2 linked regions of the Microterricola viridarii genome follow. Each later gene encodes a partner of the first gene's protein in a complex. Links are inferred from orthologs where the notes say so. Each region holds a gene or a part of one and is shown on either strand. Other genes may lie near its edges. The genes, in order: metK and groL.

What was found.
Region 2: the proteins of metK (region 1) and groL are in contact, whole or in part, in a cryo-EM structure (PDB 8P4O), measured with the Escherichia coli proteins. The link is inferred for Microterricola viridarii from one-to-one orthologs.

Annotation. Positions count from the first base shown.
Region 1 is NZ_LT629742.1:2,062,748-2,076,489, forward strand. Bases 1-2,946 are described here. They hold metK (methionine adenosyltransferase), read left to right. Parts: upstream 1-849; coding sequence 850-2,043; downstream 2,044-2,946. Other genes in these bases: coaBC (bifunctional phosphopantothenoylcysteine decarboxylase/phosphopantothenate--cysteine ligase CoaBC), read left to right, coding at 1-794; BLT62_RS09450 (primosomal protein N' family DNA-binding protein), read left to right, coding at 2,046-2,946. Also shown: more of BLT62_RS09450, read left to right, coding at 2,947-4,109; fmt (methionyl-tRNA formyltransferase), read left to right, coding at 4,110-5,027; BLT62_RS09460 (RsmB/NOP family class I SAM-dependent RNA methyltransferase), read left to right, coding at 5,024-6,460; rpe (ribulose-phosphate 3-epimerase), read left to right, coding at 7,078-7,758; BLT62_RS09475 (phosphoribosyl-ATP diphosphatase), read left to right, coding at 7,771-8,034; hisG (ATP phosphoribosyltransferase), read left to right, coding at 8,104-8,943; imidazole glycerol phosphate synthase subunit HisF, read left to right, coding at 8,949-9,713; hisI (phosphoribosyl-AMP cyclohydrolase), read left to right, coding at 9,710-10,096; BLT62_RS09495 (anthranilate synthase component I), read left to right, coding at 10,138-11,661; BLT62_RS09500 (Trp biosynthesis-associated membrane protein), read left to right, coding at 11,664-12,257; BLT62_RS09505 (DUF6704 family protein), read left to right, coding at 12,340-12,570; indole-3-glycerol phosphate synthase TrpC, read left to right, coding at 12,574-13,362; trpB (tryptophan synthase subunit beta), read left to right, coding at 13,359-13,742. UniProt on the Escherichia coli protein: Catalyzes the formation of S-adenosylmethionine (AdoMet) from methionine and ATP.
Region 2 is NZ_LT629742.1:3,350,334-3,363,960, forward strand. Bases 169-3,092 are described here. They hold groL (chaperonin GroEL), read right to left. Parts: upstream 2,483-3,092; coding sequence 854-2,482; downstream 169-853. Other genes in these bases: BLT62_RS15355 (hypothetical protein), read right to left, coding at 169-727; BLT62_RS15365 (DUF3048 domain-containing protein), read right to left, coding at 2,613-3,092. Outside these bases: more of BLT62_RS15355, read right to left, coding at 1-168; more of BLT62_RS15365, read right to left, coding at 3,093-3,671; BLT62_RS15370 (LytR C-terminal domain-containing protein), read right to left, coding at 3,741-4,316; BLT62_RS15375 (DUF3263 domain-containing protein), read right to left, coding at 4,450-4,767; peptide-methionine (R)-S-oxide reductase MsrB, read left to right, coding at 5,021-5,437; BLT62_RS15385 (nitroreductase family protein), read left to right, coding at 5,444-6,025; BLT62_RS15390 (DMT family transporter), read right to left, coding at 6,048-7,070; BLT62_RS15395 (DMT family transporter), read right to left, coding at 7,117-8,121; BLT62_RS15400 (hypothetical protein), read left to right, coding at 8,243-8,485; BLT62_RS15405 (hypothetical protein), read left to right, coding at 8,482-8,724; BLT62_RS15410 (hypothetical protein), read left to right, coding at 8,721-9,455; BLT62_RS18010 (hypothetical protein), read left to right, coding at 10,052-10,339; BLT62_RS18015 (hypothetical protein), read left to right, coding at 10,367-10,570; BLT62_RS15425 (hypothetical protein), read left to right, coding at 10,567-11,043; BLT62_RS15430 (hypothetical protein), read right to left, coding at 11,051-11,512; BLT62_RS15435 (hypothetical protein), read left to right, coding at 11,786-12,415; and 2 more genes.

The sequences.
Region 1 (13,742 bases):
TCGGCCCCGCCGTGGGCCAGCTGACCGGCGCCGACTCCGGCCCCGGCCGGCTCGAGGAGCCCGACGCGATCGTCCGCGCCGCCCTCGCCGCCTACGACGCGTCCCGCCCCGACGCCCGGGCCGCGCAGCTCGACCTGGCCGGCCGACGCGTCGTCGTCACCGCCGGCGGCACCCGCGAGCCGTTGGACCCCGTGCGCTTCCTCGGCAACCGCTCCAGCGGCAGGCAGGGCATCGCCCTGGCCGAGGCGGCGGCCGCCCGCGGCGCCGCGGTGGTGCTCATCGCGGCCCACCTCGAAGTGCAGGCGCCGGCCGGCGTCGACGTGCGCGAGGTCTCGACGGCCTTGCAGATGCAGGATGCCGCCGCCCTGGCATCCGAGGGCGCCGACATCGTCATCATGGCGGCCGCCGTCGCCGACTACCGCCCCGTTGAGGTCAGCGAGGGCAAGATCAAGAAGGACGAGCGCGGCGACACCATGACGCTCGAGCTCGTCCGCAACCCCGACATCCTGGCCGGCCTCGCCGCCGCCAAGGCCCCCGGCCAGCTCGTCGTCGGCTTCGCCGCGGAGACCGAGCCGGACCGCGCCGCCCAGCTGGAGCTCGGCCGTAGCAAGCTCGCCCGGAAGGGCGCCGACCTGCTCGTGCTGAACCGGGTCGGCTGGAGCGAGGGCTTCGCCACAGAACGCAACGACATCACGGTGCTCGATGCCGGCGCGGATATAGTGTTGGAGGCCGTCGGCAGCAAGCTGTCGGTGGCCCATCGCATACTTGATGTGATCGCGGAACGTCTGCACTAGCAGCCCGCGCGACCACCGTTTTTCAGCACCACAACCTTCGATCAGAGACAGGCCCATGAGCGAGCTTCGGCTATTCACTTCGGAATCGGTCACCGAGGGACACCCAGACAAGATCTGCGACCAGATCTCCGACAGCATCCTCGACGCCATGCTGGCACTCGACCCGCACAGCCGGGTCGCCGTCGAGACGCTGGTGACCACCGGGCTCGTGCACGTCGCGGGTGAGGTCACCACCGAGGCGTACGTCGAGATCCCCTCCATCGTGCGCGAGCGCATCACCTCCATCGGCTACGACTCCTCCGACGTCTGGTTCGACGGGCGCTCCTGCGGGGTGTCGATCTCGATCGGCGGCCAGTCGCCGGACATCGCCCAGGGCGTCGACAAGGCCTTCGAGAGCCGCACGCTCTCCAGCCACGAGCGCTACGACCAGCAGGGTGCTGGCGACCAGGGCATCATGTTCGGCTACGCCACCACCGAGACGCCGCAGCTGATGCCGATCCCGATCTGGATCGCGCACCGCCTCGCCGAGCGCCTCGCCGAGGTGCGCAAGGCCGGCCTCGTCGACTACCTGCGACCGGATGGCAAGACCCAGGTCACCATCGGCTACGAGGGCCAGATCCCGCGCAGCGTCGAGACCGTCGTGCTCTCCACCCAGCACTCGCCCAAGGTCAGCCAGGAGCAGCTCGCCCGCGAGATCAACGAGCTCGTCATCCGCCCCGTCCTCGACCTCGTCGAGCTCGACTCCGCCGGCGCGAAGACCCTGATCAACCCGACCGGCAAGTTCGAGATCGGCGGCCCGCAGGGCGACGCCGGGCTCACCGGCCGCAAGATCATCATCGACACCTACGGGGGAGCCAGCCGCCACGGCGGGGGAGCCTTCAGCGGCAAGGACCCGTCCAAGGTCGACCGCTCCGCCGCCTACGCCATGCGCTGGGTCGCCAAGAACGCCGTCGCCGCCGGCCTGGCCGAGCGGCTCGAGGTGCAGGTCGCCTACGCCATCGGCAAGGCGGCCCCCGTCGGGCTGTACGTGGAGACCTTCGGCACCGGCACGCTGCCTGACGCCGACATCACCCGCGCCATCCGCGAGGTGTTCGACCTCCGCCCCGGCGCCATCATCGACGACCTCGACCTGCTGCGCCCGATCTACGCGCAGACCGCCAGCTACGGCCACTTCGGCCGCGAGCTCCCCGACTTCACGTGGGAGCGGCTGGACCGGGTCGACGATCTGAGAAGCGCAGCCGGGCTCTGATCATGCGGTCCGGTGTGGTCGCCCGCGTCCTGATCGACAACCCGCTGCCGCAGCTGGACCACCTCTTCGACTACGGCGTGCCGGAGGCGCTGGCCGGCGACATCCGCGTCGGGCAGCGGGTCAAGGTGCCGTTCCGCTCCGGCGGGCGCATCATCGACGCCTACGTGATCGAGCTGGTGGACCCCGCAGGCGCCGATGACTCCTTCTCGGGCACGCTCAGCGACATCGACTCGCTCGTGTCGACGGCCGCCGTGCTCACCCCCGACGTCTACGAGCTGGCGCGCCGCATCGCCGACCGCGGCGCCGGCAGCGCCATCGACGTGGTGCGGCTGGCCGTGCCGCCGCGCGCGGTGCGGGCCGAGAAGAAGTGGCTGGCCGCGCAGGCGGATGCCGCAGCCGCCGAGCCCGAGCCCGAGCCCGCGCCCTCATCTGACCCGGTCGCCTCGCCCGCTGTGCCCTCCGCCGAGCCGGTGCTCCCTGGCCTCAGCGGCTACACCGACGCCGTCGTGGCCGGGGCCCTCGACCCGGACGGGCGGGTCGCGATGACCGCCGTGCCGCGGCTCGTGCAGACGCCGTCCGGCGCCTGGGTGGGCCACTGGGCCCTGACCATGGCCGAGCTGGCCGCGCGCACGCTCGCCGGCGGGCGCAGCGCCCTGCTGGCCGTTCCCGACTTCCGCGACCAGGAGCAGCTGCTCGCCGCCCTGCACGCGCTGCTGCCGGCGGAGCAGATCTCCCGCTTCGACGCCCGGCAGACCACGACGGAGCGCTACAGCGCGTTCCTGGCCTGCCTCGGCCCCGAGCCACGCGTCGTCGTCGGCAACCGCTCCGTCGTCTACGCGCCGGCCAGCGCGCTCGGGCTCATCGCCCTCTGGGACGACGGCGACCCGCTGTACGCCGAGTCGCTCGCCCCCTACGCCAACGCCCGCGACGTCGCGCTCATCCGGCAGGGCCTGAGCGGCTCCGCGCTCGTCCTGCTCGGCCACGCCCGCAGCATCGAGGCGCAGCGCCTCGTCGAGATCGGTTGGCTGCACGAGCTCGCGCCCGAGCGCTTCTCCCGCCCCAACATCATCGCCACCGCCCAGCAGGGCCAGCCGGACGAGCACGCCCAGGCGGCGCGCATCCCGTCGCTGGCCTGGCGCGAGGCGAAGGACGGCCTCGGCCGCGGGCCCGTGCTCGTGCAGGTCGCCTCGCCCGGCTACGCGCCCGTCGTCGCCTGCGCCAGCTGCCGCGAGGCCGCCCGCTGCGCCCACTGCCAGGGTCCGCTCGGCCAGAACGCCCCGGGAGCGGCGCCCAGCTGCCGCTGGTGCGGCGCGATCGCCGCGAACTGGACCTGCGGCACCTGCGGGGGGCACGCGCTGCGCACCGTGCGGATCGGCGCCGGGCGCACCGCAGAGGAGCTCGGCCGGGCCTTCCCCGGCGCGCTCGTCGTCGTCGCCGACGGCGAGAACCCGATCCTCAGCGTGAGCGCGAAGCCCGCGCTGGTGATCGCCACCCGCGGGGCCGAGCCGGTCGCCGCCGGCGGCTATGCCGCCGTGCTGCTGCTGGACGGCGAGCGGATGCTCGGCCGCGAGTCCCTGCGGGTCGCAGAGGACGCACTGCGCTGGTGGTCCAACGCGGCCGTGCTGGCCGCGCCCGGGGCGCCGGTGATCCTGGCCGGGGTGGGCGGCGCCCTCGCCTCCGCGCTCGGCACCTGGCAGCAGGCCCAGTGGGCCGGCCGCGAGTTCGCCGACCGGCGCGCCCTGCGCTTCCCACCCGCCGTGCGCACCGCCTCCGTCACCGCGGCCCCCGGCGTGCTCGACGGCGCGCTGGCCGAGCTGCGTGAGCTGGACGGCGTCGACATCCTGGGGCCGGTCCCCGCCCCGCCCGCCGGGCCGGGCGCGGCGGCATCCGACGGCCTCATGCGCGCCATCGTGCGCTTCGACTACGCGGCCGGCGCCGAGGTGGCCCGGCGCCTGCGGGCCGCCATCGTCGCCGTGGCGAGCTCGCGGAGGCGGCCGCCCAAGGGGGGCGCCTTCCGGCCCGCACCTACACTGAGAGTTCGATTTGATGACCCGGAGATCTTCTAGATGAGACTTGTTTTTGCCGGAACGCCCGACGCCGCGGTGCCGAGCCTCCGACTGCTCGCGGGCGGCCCGCACGAAATCGCGGCCGTCGTCACCCGGGAGGATGCCCCGCAGGGGCGCAAGCGCATCCTGACCCCGTCTCCGGTGGCGCAGGCCGCCGCAGCGCTCGGGCTGCCGGTCATCAAGGCGAACCGCCTCGACGAGGCCGTCACCGCCCAGATCGCGGCGCTCGGCGCGGAACTCGGCGTCATCGTCGCCTACGGCGGGCTCGTGCGCGAGCCGCTGCTCTCCACGCCCCGCCTCGGCTGGATCAACCTGCACTTCTCGCTGCTGCCGCGCTGGCGCGGGGCCGCCCCGGTGCAGCGGGCGCTCATCGCCGGCGACGAGCGCACCGGCGCCGACGTCTTCCAGCTGGTTGCAGCCCTCGACGCCGGCGACGTCTTCGGACGGATCGAGCGGCCCATCACCGAGGCGGACACGTCCGTGACGCTGCTGGCCGAGCTCGCCGTCTCCGGCGGGGCCCTGCTGGCCCGCGTCGTGGACGAGCTCGCCGACGGCAGCGCCGTCGCCGTGCCGCAGAGCGGCGAGCCCACCCCGGCTGCCAAGCTCGGCATCGACGACGCCCGGCTGCACTGGTCGGAGCCCGCCGAGACCGTCTTCCACCGCTACCAGGGCGTCACCGCCGAGCCCGGCGCGTTCACCCTGCTCGACGGCGCCCGGTTCAAGCTGCACGAGCTCCGCCACGCGCGGGATGCCGCAGCGCTGCCGCCCGGGCACATCAGATCCGTCGACGGCCGCGTGCTCGTCGGCACCGCCAGCACCCCGCTCGAGCTGCTCCGTGTGCAGCCGGCCGGCAAGACCCCGATGAACGCCGCCGACTGGTGGCGCGGCATCGCAGCAGAGGAGGTGATCGCCGAATGAGCGATCCCAGGAACAGTTCGCCCCGGCGGAACAGCCAGGGCCGGGCGCCGCAGCGCCGCCCACAGCAGCAGGTGCAGCCCGCCCGGCTCGTCGCCTACGAGGTCATCGCCGCCGTGCGCGAGTCCGACGCCTACGCCAACCTGCTGCTGCCCAGCCGCATCCAGAAGGCCGGCCTGAACTCGGCCGACGCCGCGCTGGCCACCGAGCTCACCTACGGCACGCTCCGCATGCAGGGCTTCTACGACAAGGTCATTGAGCTCGTCGCCGACCGCACCGTTGACAAGATCGACCCGGCCGTGCTCGACGTGCTGCGCCTCGGCGCCCACCAGCTGCTGGCCACCCGGGTGGCCACGCACGCCGCCGTCAACGAGTCGGTCGCGCTGGCCAGCCAGGTCGCCTCCCGCTCGGCCACCGGCTTCACCAACGGCGTGCTGCGCACCATCTCGCGCAGCTCGCTCGAGGAGTGGCAGGGCTGGGTGCAGGAGGAGACCGAGGGCGCCGACGAGAAGCTCGCCGTGCTGCACTCGCACCCGGCCTGGGTGGTGCGCGCGCTCCGCGCCGCGCTGGACGCCGAGGGCCGCGCCGACGAGCTCGAGCAGCTGCTGCAGGCCGACAACGTCGCCCCCAGGGTCAACCTGGCGGCGCTGCCCGGCCTCGTCGATCAGGTGGATGCCGCCGGCCTCGGCGACGCGGACGCCTTCTCGCCGATCGGCTTCGTGCTCTCCGGCGGCGACCCGCTCGGCGTCACGGAGCGTTTCGGCGGCCGCGTGCGCGTGCAGGACGAGGGCTCCCAGCTGGCGGCACTCGCCCTCAGCCGGGCCGAGCCGGTCGTCGCGGGGGAGCGCTGGCTCGACCTCTGCGCCGGCCCCGGCGGCAAGGCGGCGCTGCTCGCCGCCGAGGCGCGACTGGGCGGCGCGGAGCTCACCGCCAACGAGCTGGTGCCCGCCCGGGCCGGCCTCGTGCGCAACGCCCTCGCCGGCGTGCCCGGCGAGGTGCCCGTGCTGGAGCTGGACGGCACCACCATCGGCGACACGCACCCCGCCGCCTTCGACCGGATCATGCTCGACGCGCCCTGCACCGGCCTCGGCGCGCTGCGCCGGCGCCCGGAGGCCCGCTGGCGCAAGACGCCGAACGACGTCGCCGAGCTGAGCGTGCTGCAGGGCAAGCTGTTCGACGCCGCCTTCGCCGCGCTGAAGCCCGGCGGCATCCTCGCCTACGTCACCTGCTCGCCGCACCTCGGCGAGACGCTCGGCACCGTCAACGGCGCCCTCGCCCGCTGGGGCGACGCGCTCGAACAGCTGCCGACCCGCGAGGTGCTCGAGGGCATCGCCGCGAACCCGCTGGACGTCGGCGGCGACGGCCGGACCGTGCAGCTCTGGCCGCACCGCCACGGCACCGACGCCATGTTCATCGCGCTGTTCCGCAAGAACTAGCCGCACCCGTCCGCCGGGCGGCCGCACCTCGGGAGGCGTTCGACGGGTCGGGAGGCACCTGTCGGCCGAAACCCGCCTCCCGATCCGCCGTCTGCCTCCCGATCGGTCGCGGCGCCCGAAGCCCTGAGCGACTTCGCGGGAACGGCTGCCTGCGGCATCCGCCGGCCCGGCCACACGCGCTGGTCGGGTGTTGGTTTCGGTCGCTGGCGCTCCCTCGAGCCAACGGGGTTGCGGATCCGGAGGCACCCGCGACATCGGGAGGCAACTTCGGGCCGGAAACAGCCTCCCGATCCGCCGTCGGCCTCCCGATCGGTCGCAGCCGCTCCCTCGAGCCAACGGGAGCACGAGGCTGGAGCTGGCCCTTTCCGTTGATCGAGTAGGCCCGCGAGTGTCGTATCGAGATCTCGCAACGGGGTCTCGATACGCGCCGCAGGCGGCGCTACTCGACCAGCGGGTGGGTGCCACCCGTGTCCCGGGGCGTTGGCTTCGGTCGCTGGCGCTCCCTCGAGCCAACGGGGTGCATGCGCGCATCCGCACGGCGGCTGGAGGGCGCCGCGCCGCGAGGGACGAGCAGCCGAGCCAACGTGGGCAGCCGCCCGCTCGCTAGCATAGGAGCCATGTCGACCAGCAGCGCCCCCCGCATCAACCCCAGCATCCTCACCGCCGATTTCGCGAACCTCGAGCGCGAGCTCGGCCGCATCGCCACCGCCGACTTCGTGCACGTGGACGTCATGGACAACCATTTCGTGCCGAACCTCACCTTCGGCAAGACGATGGTGGAGCGCCTCAACGAGGTCTCCCCGATCCCGCTGGACGTGCACCTGATGATCTCGGATGCCGACCACTGGGCGCCCGGCTACGCCGAGGTGGGGGCGGCATCCGTCACCTTCCACGCCGAGGCCAGCACCGACCCGGTCACCCTGGCCCGGCGGCTGCGCCAGCGCGGCGCCCGCGCCGGCATCGCCCTGAAGCCCGGAACCGACGTCGAGCCGTACCTGGAGCTGCTTCCCGAGTTCGACCAGATTCTCATCATGACCGTGGAGCCCGGCTTCGGCGGGCAGAGCTTCATGACCGACATGATGCCCAAACTCCGACGCGCCGCCGACGCCGTGGCCGCCAGCGGCCTGGACGTCTGGCTGCAGGTGGACGGCGGCATCAGCCTGGACACCATCGGCACCGCGGCCGAGGCCGGCGCGAACACCTTCGTCGCGGGCTCCGCCGTGTATAACGCGGGCGAGCCGGAGGCGCAGATTGCGGCCCTGCGCGCCGCCGCGGCGTCATCGGCCCACAAGCACTAGTACCCTGTAGAGGTGAAAACTTTCGACGCCCTCTTCGCCGAGCTCTCCGAGAAGGCCCGCATCCGCCCCGAAGGATCGGGAACCGTGCGTGAGCTCGACGCGGGCGTGCATGCCATTGGAAAGAAAATCGTCGAGGAGGCCGCCGAAGTGTGGATGGCCGCCGAGTACCAGAGCGACGACGAGACCGCCGAGGAGATCTCGCAGCTGCTCTACCACCTGCAGGTGCTGATGCTGGCGAAGGGTCTCAGCCCCGCCGACATCTACCGACATCTCTGATTCGCCGCGCACCAGTGCCGGCCGCTCATGTCACCGATGACTGATCCACACGAACCAGAGAGCACCACCATGCTGAGAATTGCCGTGCCCAACAAGGGCTCACTGTCCGACACCGCCGCCCAGATGCTGTTCGAGGCGGGCTACACCGGCCGCCGCGACCCGCGCGAGCTGCACACTCCCGACCCCCGCAACGACGTCGAGTTCTTCTACCTGCGCCCGCGCGACATCGCCACCTACGTCGGCTCCGGCGCCCTGGATGTCGGCATCACCGGCCGCGACCTGCTGCTGGACTCCGGCTCGCCCGCCACCGAGGTGCACGAGCTGAACTTCGCCGAGTCGACGTTCCGCTTCGCCGGCCCCGCCGAGCGCTTCCGCGAGCTCGGCGACCTCGCCGGCGTGCGCGTCGCCACCAGCTACCCGGGCCTCGTCGGCGATTTCCTCCGCGAGAAGGGCATCGAGGTCGAGCTGGTCAAGCTCGACGGCGCCGTCGAGTCCGCCGTGCGGCTCGGGGTCGCGGATGCCGTCGCCGACGTCGTCTCCACCGGCGCCACGCTCCGCGCCGCCGGCCTGGCCATCTTCGGCCCCGTCATCCTCGAGTCCACCGCCGTCCTCATCCGCTCCGCGGACGAGAAGCCCGGCGTGGCCACCCTGCTCCGCCGCCTGCAGGGCGTGCTCGTCGCCCGCCAGTACGTGATCATGGACTACGACATCCCCGTCGCGCTGCTGGAGCAGGCCACCCGCGTCGCCCCCGGCATCGAGTCGCCCACCGTCTCCCCGCTGCACGACCCGGAGTGGGCGGCCGTGCGGGTGATGATCCCGCGGGCGGAGACGAACCAGATGATGGACGCGCTCTACGAGATCGGCGCCCGCGCCATCCTCGTCAGCTCGATCCACGCTGCGAGGCTGTGACGGCCATGGCACTCTCCGTGCGCGTCATCCCGTGCCTCGACGTGGCCGACGGCCGCGTCGTCAAGGGCGTCAACTTCCAGAACCTGCGCGACGCGGGCGACCCCGTCGAGCTGGCCAAGCGCTACTTCGAGCAGGGGGCGGACGAGCTCACCTTCCTCGACGTCACCGCGACCGTCGACAACCGCTCCACCACCTACGACGTGGTGCGGGCCACCGCCGAGCAGGTCTTCATCCCGCTCACCGTCGGCGGCGGCATCCGCAGCGTTGAGGACGTCTCCCGGCTCCAGGCCAACGGCGCCGACAAGGTGGGCGTGAACAGCGCCGCCATCGCCCGCCCGGCCCTGATCGCCGAGATCGCCGACCGCTTCGGCTCGCAGGTGCTCGTGCTCTCGCTCGACGTCAAGCGCAGCGAGCGCACCGAGTCCGGCTTCGTCGTGACCACCCACGGCGGCCGCACCGAGACCGACCTGGACGCGCTCGACTGGGCGCGCCAGGCCATCGAGCTCGGCGTCGGCGAGCTGCTCGTCAACTCGATCGATGCCGACGGCACCAAGGCCGGCTTCGACCTCGAGCTGATCCGCATCATGCGCGAGCTCAGCACCGTGCCCGTCATCGCCTCCGGTGGCGCCGGCGCAGTGGAGCACTTCCCGCCGGCGATCGCCGCCGGCGCCGATGCCGTGCTGGCCGCCTCCGTGTTCCACAACGGCGAGCTCACCATCGGCCAGGTCAAGGCGGCCATCGCGGCCGAGGGAATGCCGGTGCGCGCATGAGCGACAACGCGAACGGCACCGGCACCGGCAACGCCGACGTCGACGCCGTCATCGCCCGCGCCGCCTTCAACGCCGACGGCCTGCTTCCGGCCATCATCCAGCAGCACGACACCCGCGAGGTGCTGATGCTCGGCTGGATGGATGCCGAGGCACTCCGCCGCACCCTGACCGAGGGCCGCGTCACCTTCTGGTCGCGCTCCCGCCAGGAGTACTGGCGCAAGGGCGACACGTCCGGCCACGCCCAGTTCGTGCGCGGCGCCGCACTCGACTGCGACGACGATGCGCTGCTGGTGCAGGTCGAGCAGATCGGGGCGGCCTGCCACACCGGCGCGCTCTCCTGCTTCGACGTCGACCCCCTCCAGCCCGTCATCCTGCCCGCCTGAGACACAGTTCGCCCGACGTTCGCCCCGACGAGGAGCCTGACATGAGCACCGGAACCACCACGCGCGCCGACTTCGACGCGGTCGCCGCCGAACACCGGGTGATCCCGGTGATGCGCGAGCTCTTCGCCGACGGCGAGACGCCCGTGAACATCTACCGCAAGCTTGCCGAGGGCCGCCCGGGCAGCTTCCTGCTGGAGTCGGCTGAGCAGGGCGGCATCTGGTCCCGGTTCTCCTTCGTCGGCGTCTCCTCCTTCGGCGTCCTCACGCAGAACGAGGAGTCCGTCGCCTGGATCGACTACGGCGCCCCCGCAGAGCGCGTGCTCGGCGACGCGGCCGGCCTCGCGCCGCTCGCCGCCCTCGAGCAGCTGTTCGAGCGCTGGAAGACGCCGCAGCTGCCCGGCCACCCTCCGCTGACCGGCGGCCTCGTCGGCTTCATCGGCTGGGAGGCCATCCGGCAGATCGAGAAGCTGCCGAACAAGCCGCCGAAGGAGTCCGGCGTGCCCGGCCAGGCGTTCAGCTTCGTCGCCGAGCTCGTCGTCATCGACCACAAGTACGGCACCGTGCAGCTGATCGCCAACGTGCTGAACGACGGCCGCGACGACGCGGACACCCTGTGGACGGACGCCCAGTCCCGCCTGGACGCCCTGCAGCGGCGCCTCGCCCAGCCGTCGGAGGCGTGGCTCGCCGAGGTCGACATGAACACGGCCCCGCACGGGCGCTCGCGCACCGCGGAGGCCGACTTCCTGGCATCCGTGGAGACCGCCAAGGAGTACATCCGCGACGGCGACATCTTCCAGGTCGTCATCTCGCAGCGCTTCGAGCAGGACTGCACCGCCGCCCCGATCGACGTCTACCGGGTGCTGCGCAGCCTCAACCCGAGCCCGTACATGTACCTGCTCAGCCTGGAGACCCCCGACGGCGAGCCGTACTGGATCGTCGGCTCCTCGCCGGAGGCCCTGGTCAAGGTGCAGAGCAACCGCGTCTTCACCAACCCGATCGCCGGCTCCCGGCCGCGCGGCGCGACGCCGGAGGCCGACGCCGACCTGGCCACCGAGCTGCTGGCCGACGCCAAAGAGCGCGCGGAGCACCTGATGCTCGTCGACCTGGCCCGCAACGACCTGGCCAAGGTGTGCACCCCCGGCAGCATCGAGGTGACCGAGTTCATGCGCATCGAGCGGTTCAGCCACATCATGCACATCGTCTCCGCCGTCGAGGGCGACCTCACGGAGGGCAAGAACGCGATCAGCGTGTTCCGGGCCACGTTCCCGGCCGGAACCCTCTCCGGCGCGCCGAAGCCGCGCGCCCTGCAGATCATCGACGAGCTCGAGCCGGCCCAGCGCGGCGTGTACGGGGGAGTGGTGGGCTACTTCGGCCTCGCCGGCGACGCCGACCTCGCCATCGCGATCCGCACCGTCACGATCATGGGCGGCGTGGCCACCGTGCAGGCCGGGGCCGGCCTCGTGCTCGACTCCGTGCCGCAGACCGAGTTCGAAGAGACACAGAACAAGGCCGCGGCGCCGCTGCGCGCCGTCGCCGTCGCCAACGCACTACACAGGGTGGTCTGAGCATGAGTGCCGCACGAATCAAGGGGCTCCTCATCGTCGGCGGGCTGCTGTCCGCCGTCCTCGCCCTCCTCGCCTGGACCCAGACCTGGGTGGTCGCGCACGTGGAGGGCATCCCGATCGACATCGACGGGGCCGCCGCCGCCCCCGCCCTGTCCGCGCTGGCCCTGGCCGGGCTCGCCCTGGGCGGCGCGCTGGCCATCGCCGGCCCCGCCTTCCGGCTGGTGCTCGGCGTGCTCGAGGTGCTGCTCGGCGTGTCCGTGGTGATCGCCTCCTCCGCCGCCATCGCCGACCCGGCCGCCGCCGCCATCGCCGACGTCACCAAGCTCACCGGCGTGGCCGGCGACAGCGCCGTTCTGGCGCTGATCTCGGATGCCGCCATCACGCTGTGGCCGTGGGTCGGCGTGGCCTCCGGCGTGCTGTTCGCCGCCGCCGGCCTCGGCGTGCTGCTCAGCTCGCGGCGCTGGCCGGGCCCCGGCCGCAAGTACCAGGCGGTGCGCCTGGAACACGCCGACGGCGCCCCCCTCAGCGCCAAGGACGCTGCCATCGACAACTGGGACGAGCTCAGCCGCGGCAGCGACCCCACCGACCAGCAGTAACCCCGCTCTTCCCCGGCTGCCCGGCCGCATGCGGCGGAGCCGCTAGACTTTCACACACCCCCTTCAACCTCTAAGGAGAACCATGAGCACAGAGTCAGTCGAGCCAGGACACGGCAATTCGCCGGCCGCATGGACCTCGGTCGTCATCATGCTCCTCGCCTTCCTCATCGGAACCGTCGCGTTCTTCCTGGAGCAGGAGTGGCTCGTCTGGGCCTCCGCCGGGCTCCTCGTCGCCGGCCTCATCGTCGGCTGGGCCCTCGCCAAGGCCGGATACGGCGTCAACGGCCCGAAGTACGCCCCGAAAGCGCACTAGCGAGTGCTGACCGAGCTCACCGCCGGCTCCGTTGAAGATGCCGAGCGGCGGCGCCTGAGCCGCCCATACGCCGCCGTCGAGGCCGCCGCTCTGGCGCGCCCGGCGGCCCTCGACGCCCTTGCCGCGCTGGCCCCGGCCGAGCGAGTCAAGGTCATCGCCGAAGTCAAGCGGTCGAGCCCGTCGCGCGGCCAGCTGGCCGAGATCCGCGACCCCGCCGCGCTGGCATCCGCCTACGAACAGGGCGGGGCCAGCGCGATCAGCGTGCTCACCGAGGAACGCAAGTTCGGCGGCTCGCTCGCCGACCTGGAGGCCGTGCGCGCCGCGGTGAGCCTGCCGGTGCTCCGCAAGGACTTCATCGCCACGCCGTACCAGGTGCTCGAGGCCCGCGCCGCGGGCGCCGACCTGGTGCTGCTCATCGTCGCCGCGCTCGAGCAGCCGCTGCTCGCCGAGCTGCACACGCTGATCCTCGAACTCGGCATGACGCCGCTCGTCGAGACGCACAGCGCCGACGAGCTGGAGCGCGCCATCGACCTCGGTGCCGCACTCATCGGCGTCAACGCGCGCAACCTTTCCACCTTCGAGATGGACAAGAACCTCTTCGGCACCCTGTCCGAGCGCATCCCGGCCGGAACCATCAAGGTCGCCGAGTCCGCGGTGCTCTCCGCGGCGGATGTCGCGCACTACCGCGCGGCCGGCGCCGACGTCGTGCTCGTCGGCGAGGCGCTCGTCACGAGCGACCCGATCCGCACGCTCTCCGAATTCCTGGCGGTCCCAGTAAGGAATCAACCGTGACGAACCCCACCGACCCGACCCCCTCCCGCAACCTGCGCGACGAGCTCGGCCCGTACTTCGGCGACTTCGGCGGGCGCTTCGTGCCCGAGTCGCTCGTCGCGGCCCTGGACGAGCTCACCGAGGCCTACGAGCTGACCAAGAAGGACCCGGCGTTCGCGGCGGAGCTCGCCGAGCTGCACAAGACCTACACCGGCCGGCCCTCCATCATCACCGAGGTGCCCCGCTTCGCCGAGCACGCCGGCGGCGCCCGCATCATCCTCAAGCGCGAGGACCTGAACCACACCGGCTCGCACAAGATCAACAACGTGCTCGGCCAGGCCCTGCTCACCAAGCGGATCGGCAAGACCCGCGTCATCGCCGAGACCGGCGCCGGCCAGCAC
Region 2 (13,627 bases), 1.3 Mb from region 1 along the record:
TTGTCGGCACCGTCCAGCGCGGCGGAGCCTCGGGTTCGGCGGAGAGCGTCTGGACGAGCGCGTCCGTCAGCGGAGTGATGAGCTCGACCAGTTCGTCGTCATTCGACGTGTCAGCGGCCCCGACCCCGGTGATGGTGAGGTCGACCCACGCCGCGCCGACAAGGGCCTGGAAGAAGCAAGACTCGATTTCGGCGACGCAGCGCGGCCCCAGCGCGTTCTCGCTGTGGGCAAACGGAACCTCCTGCCCGCCGCTGTACGTCTCCGCATAGGCCAGCCACGGGGCCTCACCCTCCGGCACGACGGTCAGGTGCACACCGCGATAGCCCTTCACGCTGGCGGACTCCCACGGCTGCAAGGTCTGGTCATTCGCCCAGACGCAGTTGACGGAGCCCAGCTGCAGCAGCGAGACGGCAACGGGACCGTTGGAACTGTGATCGAATCCGATCGGCCGCAGCGAGAGCTCCTCGGCGAACACCGGTACGAGGAGCGCGGGCGGCACCAGCTCGTCGCAACCGGCCGCCAATCGGGCGCTCGGGGCCGCCTCGATCGGGGCCGCGGAGGGGGATTCGCTCGGCTGTGGCCGTTCGCTCGGCGGCGCGGTGGACCCGGGCGCCGGTTGTCCGGCGCAGGCCGACAGGAACAGTGCAATCCCGAGCGCGGCAGCCGACATCGACCAGCGCCCCACGCGCGTGTACGCGCCATTCTGTGATCCGGCTGAATGCCTCATGCGCGAACTGTATCGTTCGCGCGCGATCGCCGCCAGTGCGTGCCCGAAACCGGCCGGAACGCAGAAACCGGGCGCCTCCCGAAGGAGACGCCCGGCTCAGTTACTGCGAGGTTGTTGCGCGGGGACTTAGAAGTCCATGCCGCCCGACGGGTCACCCATCGGGGCCGGGTTCTTCTCCGGCTTGTCGGCAACGACGGCCTCGGTGGTGAGGAACAGACCAGCGATCGACGATGCGTTCAGCAGCGCGGAGCGGGTGACCTTCACCGGGTCGTTGATGCCGGCAGCGAGCATGTCAACGTACTCACCGGTTGCGGCGTTGAGGCCGTGACCGACGGGCAGGTTGCGCACCTTGTCCGCGACAACGCCCGGCTCGAGGCCGGCGTTGAGGGCGATCTGCTTGAGCGGGGCGTCGATTGCAACGCGCACGATCTGGGCACCGGTTGCCTCGTCACCCGTGAGGGCGGCGATGGCAGCGCCTTCGAAGGCGGTCTTGCCGGCCTGGATCAGGGCGACGCCACCACCGGCGACGATGCCCTCTTCGACGGCAGCCTTCGCGTTGCGAACGGCGTCCTCGATGCGGTGCTTGCGCTCCTTGAGCTCAACCTCCGTTGCGGCACCGGCCTTGATGACTGCAACGCCACCGGCCAGCTTGGCCAGGCGCTCCTGCAGCTTCTCGCGGTCGTAGTCGCTGTCGGTGTTCTCGATCTCGGCGCGGATCTGCGCGACGCGGCCAGCGATGGCCTCGACGTCGCCGGCACCCTCGACGATGGTCGTCTCGTCCTTGGTGATGACAACCTTGCGGGCCTTGCCCAGCAGGTCGAGGGTGGCGTTCTCGAGCTTGAGACCGACCTCCTCGGAGATGACCTGGCCACCGGTGAGGATAGCGATGTCCTGCAGCTGCGCCTTGCGGCGGTCGCCGAAGCCGGGGGCCTTGACGGCAACCGACTTGAAGATGCCACGGATCTTGTTGACGACGAGCGTCGCGAGAGCTTCGCCGTCGACGTCCTCAGCAATGATGAGGAGCTGCTTGCCGGTCTGGATGACCTTGTCGACGATCGGCAGCAGGTCCTTGATGTTGCTGACCTTGCCGTTGACGATAAGGATGTAGGGGTCTTCGAAGACCGCTTCCTGACGGTCGGGGTCGGTCACGAAGTATGCCGACAGGAAGCCCTTGTCGAAGCGCATGCCCTCGGTGAGCTCGAGCTCGGTTCCGAAGGTGTTCGACTCCTCGACGGTGACAACACCCTCCTTGCCCACCTTGTCGATGGCCTCGGCGATGATGGCGCCGATCTCGGCGTCTCCGGCGGAGATGGAAGCGGTCGCGGCGATCTCTTCCTTCGTCTCGACCTCCTTGGCGTTGACGACGAGCTCGGCGATGACCGCAGCGGTCGCCTTCTCGATGCCGCGCTTGAGGCTGATGGGGTCGGCGCCGGCTGCGACGTTGCGCAGGCCTTCGCGGACCAGGGCCTGTGCGAGCACGGTGGCGGTGGTGGTTCCGTCGCCGGCGACGTCATCGGTCTTCTTGGCGACCTCCTTGACGAGCTCCGCGCCGATCTTCTCGTACGGGTCGTCGAGTTCGATCTCCTTGGCGATGGAGACGCCGTCGTTGGTGATCGTGGGGGCGCCCCACTTCTTCTCCAGAACGACGTTGCGGCCGCGCGGGCCGAGGGTCACCTTGACGGTGTCGGCCAGAATGTTGAGGCCACGCTCAAGGCCGCGACGGGCCTCTTCGTTGAAAGCAATGATCTTTGCCATGTGTGATTCTCGTCCCTTCCCGGACGTTCCCAAGACTTTGGATTTAGCACTCAGGTGTTGCGAGTGCTAAGCCAATTCTGGCACTCGGATGCCGAGAGTGCAAGCGAGCCGGGGGCACTCCCGGCGACCATTAGGGAATGATCTCCACGCCGCCGGAGCTCGGCACCAACTCGACCCAGGTATTCCCGGGCGCCAGGGTGATCGGCGTGCCCAGATCGCTGACGAGACGGATGCTTCCGGCCGGGGAATCCTTGCGCCAGACGCCGTGCACGGTGCTTCCACCGCTGGACACCCAGGCCTCCCCCGCGCCGATCATCAGGGTGCGCGGGATGTCCTCGAAGCTGTAATCGTCGATCTCGACGAGCAGCGTCACGACGTTGCTCGCCCGCAGCTGTGCGCCAGCGGCGTCCAGGTCGGGCTCGCCCTCCTGCGAGCGCAGCCAGCTGGCGCCCGCGGCGTCCCAGCCCCAGCTCGGCCACCGGGCGTCAGAGAAACGCAGCTGCACGACCGAGTTGGCGGCGCCCTCTGCAACGGATGTCGGCTCGCCATCGTCCACCGCGTACTCGAACTGCGCAGCCGGCGGCGGGAGCAGGGCGTTGCGCCGCACCAGCTCCGCGGCGTGCACGATGACGTCGTGCGGCGACTCGTGCACGTCGTCGCGGTAGAACAGGCCCGTGTCGTCGAAGTCGAACACGGCGTTGACCACGGGGGTGTTCATCATCATGTCGACGAAGACCTCCTGGCCGCCGGAATAGGCGATGATGCCGCCGAAGGGCGTGACGATGTCGGGGTCCATGGGGCGCACCGAGCGCACCGGGCCGATCTCGTCGGGCAGATCGGAGTGCCAGATGGCGACGTAGCGGGTGAGGCCGCCCTCGACGAGCTCCTCGAACACGATGTCCGTGCGCTCGAGGCCCAGCTGCGGCCGCGCACCCTCGTGGTTGTCGATCTTCGCGGCCAACGCGGGGCGCTCGTCGGCGCCCTCGGCCGCGACCGTGCCGCGCAGCGGGGCCAGCACGGGCGGCGGCGGCGTCGGCCGTGCGGTCTGGGTGGGCCTGGGCGTCGGGCCGGCCGCCGCGGGCTGTTCCTCGGCGGCGCAGCCGGCGGTGCCGAGCAGCAGGCCAACGGCCAGGGTGGCGGCAGCCCAGCGCGCTGCGGTCGGCATCCGAAAAAGCGTGGCGATACTCACCCTGCACAGACTAGGGCTGTGCAGCAGGGTGGCGGTGGACGCCGTGCCCGGTGTGTCGCCCGGCCGCGACTACTCGGCCGACTCGTCGATGGCCGGGTAGTTGGCGCCGATGACGACAACGAGCGAGGCCTCGCCGAGGTCGACGAAGTCCTGCGAGAGCGCGATGCCGGCGCCGGGAATCGACTGTGCGGCGCCGAGGGCCGCCCCCTCCAGCGACGGGTCGCTGTAGTAAACGGTCGACACGGTCACGTCTTCGGTTGCGGCGTTGGAGCGGGTGGTCACATTCCAGCCGGCGGCGGCGAGGGTGTCGCCGGCCGCGGCGGCGAGCCCGGCCCGCTCGGTGCCGTTCAGCACGGTCACGGCCAGGGCAGGGTCGACGGTGGGCTGCACGGCGGGAACCTCGGGCTCGGCGGGCGCGGGCTCCGAGCTCTGCGGGGAGGCAGCGGGGCCGGTGCCGTTCGAGAGGTTGTCGTTCAGCACGAAAAGTGCGACGACTCCGGCACCGACGAGGACGACGGTGGCCAGCGCCGCCCAGGCGAAGGAAACCCAGCCGCGGCCCCGCTTGCGCGGCACGCGGTGGGCGCCGACACGCTGCAGGTCGCTGGGGATCTCGTCGAAGCGATCGTGTTGGAACGAAGTTGCCATAGTGAGTGTGCCTGGCCTGATCTCTCTGGGTTGCTTCCGTCTGGTGTGATTCGGTCTGGTCTGGTTCGGGGCCGCGCCGGAGCGGCTGGCCGGCCTGGGTGCTGCCGGGTTCTGCCCGCGCGTGCGCTGGCCGTTACACCGTGCCCTGCCCGCCGAGGGAGCGCCGGGCCCGGGCCTCGGCCCTGGCCGTGCGCATCCGCAGCAGGCGCTTGACGAGCATCGGATCGTGGGCGAGCGCCGCAGGGCGGTCGATGATGGAGCCGAGCACTTGATAGTACCGTGCCGCCGACAGGCCGAGCTCGGAGCGGATCGCCTGCTCCTTGGCGCCGGCGTGCTTGAACCAGTGGCTCTCGAAGGCCAGGATGGCCAGCTCGCGCTCGCTCAGCGCCTCGCCGTCGGCACCCGGATCCGAGGCGGCGTCGTGCGGGGCCGAGCCATCCGACTGATCCATCGCCGTGCCCCTCTCTGCCGCGCCTCGCGCGGTCAATCCGCCTCAAGCTTTGTCGGGCCCATCATAGGCAGTCCAGATTGGAACTCACGTTGACGCGGTGGGCGGTTCGTCATCCGGAATGTCTCAGGCCCGCCGGGCGTTGCATGGGGAGCGGATGACGGAGGACACCGGATCGAGCGGCCCCGCCTGCTCAGGCACACCGCTTAAAATGTCCTCGGGGCCCCGCGGCCCCGCACGAACGAGGAGGAACGCCATGGGCTACGAAGTGAACAAGAGCGATGACGAGTGGCGGGCCGAGCTTGGCGAGGAGGAGTTCGCCGTGCTGCGCCAGGCAGCGACTGAGCGCCCCTGGACCGGCCAGCTGCTCGATGAGGAGCGCGCCGGCGTCTACACCTGCGGTGCGTGCAACGCCGAGCTGTTCCAGAGCGGCACAAAGTTCGACTCCGGCTGCGGCTGGCCGAGCTTCTACGAGTCGGTGCGCCCGGAGGCCGTCGAGCTGATCGAGGACGACACCCTGGGCATGAGCCGCACCGAGGTGCGCTGCGCCGCCTGCGGCTCCCACCTCGGTCACGTCTTCCCTGACGGCTTCGGCACCCCGACCGGCGACCGCTACTGCATGAACTCGATCGCACTCAACTTCACCGCCGCCGACACTCCCCCCTCCGCGTAGCCCGACATGTCCAAATCGCTCGACTCGCCCGTTCCGCCGCCCGTGCTCGCTGCGGCCCAGGCCCGGCGCTCCCACTCCAAGGTCACCGAGGACGCGCCGAGCACGGCCGAGCTCGAGCGGCTGCTGGGCGCGGCCGGCCGCGTGGCCGACCACAGCGCGCTGCACCCGTGGCGCGTGATCGCGCTGCGCGGCGAGGCCAGGGCGCGTCTCGGGCGGGCGCTGGCCGACGCGGCGGGGCTGCACGGCTCGGGCGCCGCGTCGCTGGCGGCCAAGCCGATGCGTGCACCGCTGCTCATCGCCGTCGTGTCGAGCCCGCAGCCCAGCCACAAGGTGGCCGAGTGGGAACAGGAGGCCGTCGCATCCGGGGTCGCCCACATGCTGAGCCTGCTGCTGCACGAGGCGGGCTGGGGCGTGATGTGGCGCACCGGGCCGCACACCCGCAGCAAGGCGGTGGCGGCCATGCACGGTCTCGCCCCGGGCGAGAAGCTGCTCGGCTGGCTCTATGTCGGCGGTATCCCAGACCGCCTGGGCAGCTCGCACGACAAGCGCGCGCCCCTGGAGCACCGGCTCAGCACGCTCGAGAGCTGAGCGGCGGCGGCGGTAATCGCGGTCAGCGGCGGCGGGCGAAGCCCCCGCTGGCGATGACCACCGCGACGAGGGCGAGCGCCGTTCCGGCGATCGTCGAGAGTGCGATGTCCTGGCCGTGCAGCACCAGGTCGATCGCCAGTGCGGCGATGAGCTGGCCGGCGATGGTGGCCAGGCCGAGCAGCAGCACGCCGGTCACCCGCACCAGGGCCGCCTGCACGGCGATGAAGATGCAGCCGAGCGCCCCGCCGATGTACAGCCACGGCTCGCTCGGGTAGCTGCTCGGCCAGCCGGCCAGCACGTTGTGCACCAGCGCGATCGCGACGAGGGCGATGCTGCCGATGAGGAAGTTGATCAGGGTCGCCGACAGCGCGCTGCCGGCGACGGCCCGCACCCGGCCGTTGACGGCCTGCTGCCACCCGACGAAGACTCCGGCGACCAGCGGCATCACGAGCATCCAGATCGGCACCTCGCCGCCCAACTGGGCCGAGACCGCCCAGCCGACGGCGACGAGGGTGAGCACCGATCCGATCAGGCGGCTGAGCGTCAGCTGTTGCCGGCCACCCGGGCCGAGCCCGATCCGGTCGAGCACGAGGCCGCTGACGGTCTGCCCGGCGACGATGGCCACCGTGAACAGGGCGACGCCGAGCACGGCGGCGGTCAGCCCCTGCGAGGCGACGAGGAGTGCGCCGCCGAGACCGCCGAGCACCATCCAGGGGCGCAGCACCCGCTCGCCCTGCTCGTTGCGGCGGAGCGCCTGCACCACCCGCGCCAGGCCGGCGCGGCCGGGGCGCCAGAAGCAGAGCACGACGAACATGATCAGGAAGCCGGAGCCGAACGAGATTGCCGCGGCCGTGAAACCGTCGTCGAGGCGGAGGCCGAGCTCGCCGTTGATGCGCGACTGCAGGGCGATCAGCGCGCCACAGGCGGTGCCGACCAGCATGGCGAGCCAAGTGGGCACGTGGCGGTGCGTCGGGGCGCCGGAGTCGGGGCGGGCGGGGGTGCCGCCGGCGGATTCCGCAGTCGTCGGCATCCGGGAAGCAGTCATCACTCCAGCCTAGGCCGCGCCGGAGCCGGCACTGGACTCGGCAGTCTTACGCCGTCGTGGCCCTCCGCCACGAGTTCAGCCAGCCGCTCGCGACCACGACGGCGATGAGGGCGACGAGCGTGCCGCCGATCGTGGAGAACGCGACCGCCTGGCCGGGCACGGAGAGGTCGAGAAGCAGCGCGGCGACGAGCTGGCCGGACACCGTCGCCAGGCCGAGCAGGAGCACGCCCGTCACCTTGACGAGCACCGTCTGCACGGCGATGAGCAGGCAGCCGATCGCCCCGCCGATGTAGAGCCAGGGCTCGGCTGGGAACTCGGCCGGCCAGCCGAGAACGGCGTTGCGCACCAGCGCGATGGTGATCAGTGCGGCGCTGCCGACGATGAAGTTGATCAGCGTGGCGCTCTGCGCGCTGGCCGCCGCCGCGCGCACCTGGCCGTTGACGGCCTGCTGCCAGGCTGCGAGCGCGCCCGCGATGAGCGGCATGATGAGCATCCAGAACGGCACGTCGCCGCCCAACTGCGCCGACACCGCCCAGACGACGGCCGCCAGCGCCAACAGCGATCCGATCAGGCGGTCGGCGGTCAACGGCCGGTGCCCGCCGGGCGCCAGGCCGACGCGGTCGAGCACCATTCCGCTGATCGTCTGGCCGGCCACGATCGCCACCGTGAAGAGGGCGACGCCGAGAACGGCAGCGGTGAGGCCCTGCGAGGCGACGAAGAAGGCGCCGGCGAGACCGCCGAGCAGCATCCACGGCTTCAGCTCCCGCTCCCCCAGCTCGTTCGGGCGCAGTGCCCGCGCGACGCGGCCGAGCCCGACCCGGCCCGGCTTCCAGACGCAGAGCACGATCAACAGGATCACGAGGCCGGAGCCGAAGGAGATCGCCGCCGCAGTGTAGCCGTCATTGAGTTGCCGGCCGAGCTCGCCGTTGATGCGCGACTGCACGGCGAGCAGCGCGCCGCTCGCCGTCGCGGCGAGGATCGCCAGCCACATCGGGAAGCGCCGGCGGGGCCGGCCGTCAGGCGCAGAGCCGGGCTCGGAGGGGCGGGGCACCGGATCAGGCTCTGACGTCACCGCCCAAGCCTAGATCCGAGCACCCCGAGACGCCGCGGTCGGCGCGCACTACCCTTGTGCCATGAACGCGGGGTTCGGGGCGGCCTGGTGGCGGTGAATCGTGATCGGCCGCGACGCCGAGTCGAAGCTCGGCACTGCCCGGATTCTGCTCGCCATGTTCGACGCACAGATCGCCTCGCACGACGAGCACATGAAGTCCACTGAGGCGATGAAGCAGCGCAGCATCAAGGCGAAGAAGTTCGACCCGACGATCATCGAGCGGATCGACGGGCTTCGGGAAGGGCGCGAGACGGGGGCTGCCCGCGTCAACGAACTCGAAGCACAGGCAGGAGAACAACCATGACCGACCCTGCATCCTCGCCGTGGTGCCAGGAGGCCGCGTTCCGGGAGTCATTCGCCGACGCCGCGTTCTGGCCCCACGTGCTCCAGAGGCAGGAGCGCGGCGACGAGCCCGACTTCGACCCTGACGTTCCGACCAGCTACCAGATCGACCCCTGCCCCGAGAGTGGCGAGCACGGGGCGTGCGCGTACGACACCGAGGGGCGACCCATGACACACATCACCGAGCGAGAGGACGAATGATGACGCTGGTATGTCTCACAAACGACATCCCCAATCTGCGGTCATGCACGGTGCGCGATCAGCACCAGGCGCACTGCAACGGCTTCGCGTGGCGGTACGACCGCGCGCTCGAGATCGACATGCCCACGAATGACGAGTGCACGGGATGCCTGCCCCGCCAGGCCGAGCACGGCTTGCTGTGCTGGTCGTGCTGGATGCGCGTCACCGAGGCGTGGTCGAAGGCGCACGACATGATCACGCACCTGCGATCCGTCGACCGGGCGCAGCAGATCGACAACGGCGGTGTGCGCGCGGATCCGGGCTGGGTGATCCCGGTGCCGATTACGTGGCGGATGGCCGACGAGCTGATCATGCTGCTCGGGCACCCGGCACCGGGGTTTCCCTCGGATGCCGTCGTGGAGGAGATCGACGTGATCACTGAGCGGTTCATCGACGATCTCGACCCCGAGGTGTGGGTGTCACGCCCGGCCGGCGCTGAGGACGCGCTGCGGTTCGTCGTGCTCATGCAAACGGCCATAGCAGGACACCCGATGGACGATCGCGAACATCGTGTGGTGAACGTGAGATGCCCGGAGTGCAGGCTCAAGGCGCTGCTGTGGAAACCGCCACTCGAGGCCGGAGACGAACTCGACGTGACCTGCACGAACTGCGGCTACGAGATGGATCACAACCGGTACGAGGCAGTCATGACGCTGCAGCGACTCGAACCGAAGACGAGGAAGGAAGCCTGATGGCAACCAGCAAACACGGCGGTGATTGCCGCGGCACATGGTGCGACTTCTGCGGCTGCTGCGAGCACGGTGAGCCAACGGACGGGATCGGATGCCGCGCAGCCGATGCACCATCAGGGATGAGCTGCCCAGGCGACGGTGGCGCTTGCGGGTGCGAGGGCGAGTTGGGACACCTCAAGCCCGTTCAGCCCCCGCCAGCCGAGGACGAGGACGACACTTCCAAGCCCGTGCAGCTGCATCAAGAGACGTCGCTGTTCTGATGTCTGAGCGTCGCTACATCCCCGACAAGGGCGACCACGACGTGGTGTCTGGTCGCCGCGGCCCGCTTACCGCAAGGCAGCACCAACAAATCAGGTTTCGGCTCGCAGAGGGCAAGCACCCCACCTCGACATTGCGCTCGAGGTGGGGTGCTGCGCCAACACAGTCGCGAACACGAAGAGACGAATGGAGAAGGCGAATGCCTGAGATCGACCGCGCCGCACTGCGCGCGCAAGCAGAAGCAGCAACCGAGGGCCCTTGGCACTGGGCCGGGAACTCCGACACCGGTGAGCCGTATCTCGCGACGTGGATCCCCGGGCGCCGGCCGGTGCCAAGTCATGTCCATCGGCAGGGAGGATCGGAAGACCACCGGGCGCGCGGCAGACCAGGTGCGCTCCGCAGCGCGCGAGTTCGACCTCGGCGATCCCGAAGAGCTCGTGGAGCAGTGGGCGCATGACCAGTACGGCGAGCCGGCGACCGACCCGCGCCTCGAGTTCATGACCGACCTCATGTGCGTACAGTCAAGGGACCTCGTCGTCTACCAGGTCGCACCGAACGCGACCTCTCGCGAAGACCCGAAGGTCTACCTCGCAGACGTTGTCGGCATCCGGCACCCGGACGCCTAGTTCATCGCGGCCGCGAACCCTCAGACGGTGCTCGCCCTGCTCTCGGCGCTCGAAGTGGCTGAGGGGAGGCTGGCGCGGGTGGCTGCCGAGGGCGAGGCGGTCCGGGCTGCGTATCTGTCGTTCTGGGGCGCTCACAGCTCCAATGACCTGACCGCCCTTGGGCGGAAGCCTACGATGCCACCGACACCGGAGCTGGACATCCTCAACGACGGCGCGGAGGAACAGCGATGAGCGACAACGAAGCACGCGACAAGGCATGGCGCGGGTACTCGGGCAGGGACGGGCGGATCAATCCGAGCAAGGACTTCCGGGCTGGCTACGACGCCGCGAAGGCTGAGCCGCTGACCATCGACCGGGACGCTATGGCGACTGTGATCCGTGAGGCAATGTCGGACGCCGACATCGACGGCTACGGCTACGGCTACGGCGACGAGGGTGCGGGATACGACTTTACGATTGTCGCCGACGCCGTGATTGCTCACCTCTCCGCACAGGAGGCGGCAACTGAAGACGAGTGGGAGTACCGCAGCCATATCGTCAATTCGCTGCAACGCCACGCGATCAGTGAGCGGACGGACGCAGAGACCGCGTACGTCTTCGTCCGGGACGCACGGCCTGGCGAGCGCGGATGGGTTGAGCGCCGGCGGCAGGCTGGCAATGTCGAGCGAGTGCCGGCGGCGCAGGAAGGCGAGCGCGGTGCCTGAGCCGCAGTCATACCTCCGAGTAGGTCACACGCTCGACACCCGCGAGGACTGGACTCGTCGGCTGGTGTCGCACCCACCCGACGCCATCCCAGAATCGCCGCGAGGTCGCATCATCGTTCAAAGCGGTTAGACGCGGCTCCGGGTACATGTCTCGGATCGCCCTCAGGGCTGCGCGTCCGACGCCCTGCCGCCGAGCGGAAAGCGCCACTTCGAACGCAAGAATGTCCAGTTGCCCCGTCGGCATCGAACCGAGCATTTTACGGGACAGCTGCCCTCCTGTGAGGTGGAACTTGCACCGCACGACCTCGATGCCGTCTCGCTGAATGGAGAGCCAATGCTCGCCCCGGTTGACCCACAGCTCTTGCTCCCACCAGGGTGCAGGGAACTCGCTCGACGGGGCAAACACACGCCACTGCTCACCCTCCTCGCGCGGGAAGACCTCGACAAGCGTCAACGATTCAGAAACCATGCACCGACACTAGCCGCAAGGCAGAAAGGAGAGACCGGTGGGTGAGCCGAAGGAGTGGGTGACGGTGAAGGAAGCCGCGAGTTAGAACGCTTCGCCTAGTTCGGCAGGCATACGCAGAGGAATGCTCTCAAAGCGTGCTCTTCCAGCGCTGTCCACCCAACGTGCGCGAGCGGTCGCCCCGTCCCAGACTCTGACCGCCGGGTAGTTATGGTATCTGTTGAGCGCGGCTGGCCATACGCGCCCGTCCGCGACAATAGGGGCGAATCCCTTGCCGTGAAGCGGCTCCGGGACGTGCGCATGAAATGTTGTGCTCGGCACATCGCCAGTCCCCACCACGAGCGCCTGGACCGTGATGTGGGCAGCAGTTCCGTCACCGAGATTGTGGACTACCCAGCGGTCGCCATCTGTGCGGCCGAGGATTGGGACACCTACCAATTCGAGCCTGGCGCGACCGCGCGCGCGTCGTTCGAGATGCGCGATCGCTGCCTGCCAGCCAGTGAATCCGGCAGCGAGAACGGAAACGACGAGCGCGATGAACGCTACAGGGTCAGTCTGCATGAGCTCAGCTTCGCAGATACCAGGCAGGATGCCGGCTCGTCCATCACGCTGACCTGGATGCCGCGCGGCGAGAGCCCTGTGATCTCGCCCGCGCGCTTCCAAGGCACACCGGACGCCAACGCGATCCGGAACGCGTGGTTGCGGTATCCGAGCTGCTCACGCGCTCCACCTCAAGGATACGAGCTTCGCCTGCGCAGCCGCCAGGTCGTCCTCGGCGGTCATACGGAAGGGCGGCACTCACTGGAAGGGGAAATCCTGGCGCGCGGGTATGTGCGGGGTGACCTCCGGCAAGGCGTCCGACGGGGACGGTTCATAGAGATACCGATCGGGAGGGAAGATGCATGAAGCCCTAGTCGTCAGGACCCTCGTTCACGACGACGCCCACCGTGATGCCCCTTGAGGACGCCTTGGGTGCATCTTCGACCCACTCAGCCAAGACCTGATCGGGGAACGCATGCCTGTAATCCCAAAACACATTAGGGGTGTTCAGCGCGAGAGCGAGCTCGTCGTCGATTAGTGGGGTGCTTCGCTCTGGGTCGAGACCCCACGTCCGTATGCGCTCCATGGTTCGGTGTTCCCTCCACCTGAACGCTTCGTTTCGCATGTTGCTCTTCCACGTGCCGCCAAGACCAGACGTCAATCTCTTGTCTGGGAACTCCTCGGATTTCGGCATCCGTTCGTGGCGGTGTTCAAGCTCCAGCTCGGTAAGTCTGAGAAGGCTCCGGGCGCCCGGAACAAGGCTCTGATCGAGTGTCGTCATCGCGTCGATTCGCGCGACTCTTGGGTCGCGCTCGACGGGAAGCGCGGGCGCACGAGGATCGTGCATCCAACCGCGGATCTCAAATGTGAGCCGGGCCCAGCGCAGCATGGCGCGTGCCTCTTCACGTGACATCGTGAGGAGGCGTTCACTGCGCTGTTCGGCATAGCGCCGTTTCTCATCAGCATCGCGCATGGACTCGATCTTCCGCGCCAGCACACTCGCCCGATGGCTAGTCCAAACGGCCACACCTGCCAGGATCGCGGTCACGATGCCGAGCGCTACCGGAATCCAGACTTGAGCCAGCCAGTCGTAAGAGCCCATTTCTGACCAATCGATATCACGCATTCCCGCAGCCTACTGACCACCACAGACACCACCCCACAACTGAACAGGAGACACCCATGAAGCAATGGCTCACGACCGCGGAGGCCGCCAGGCTGGCCGGCCGTCACCAATCCCGCATCTACGCCTGGATCGAAAGCGGAAAGCTCGCCGGGCAGCGGGCCGAGGATGGCACGATGGAAGTCGCATCGGCCGATGTCCTCCAAGTCGAGGCGAAGACACACCGCGGCCGGCCGTCTACTCCGGCAAGCCGGAAACGCGAGGTCGTCACGCACCAGCCGATCGTCTACTACCTGCGGTTTCGCAGCCGAGTCAAGATTGGGACAACCACTCAATGCCGCCGCCGTTTCGCCGCGATCCCATGCGAAGAGTGGTGCGCATTCGAACCGGGGAGCCGATCGTTGGAGAGCCAACGGCATCGTCAATTCGCAAAGAGCCGCGCATCTGGGCATCAC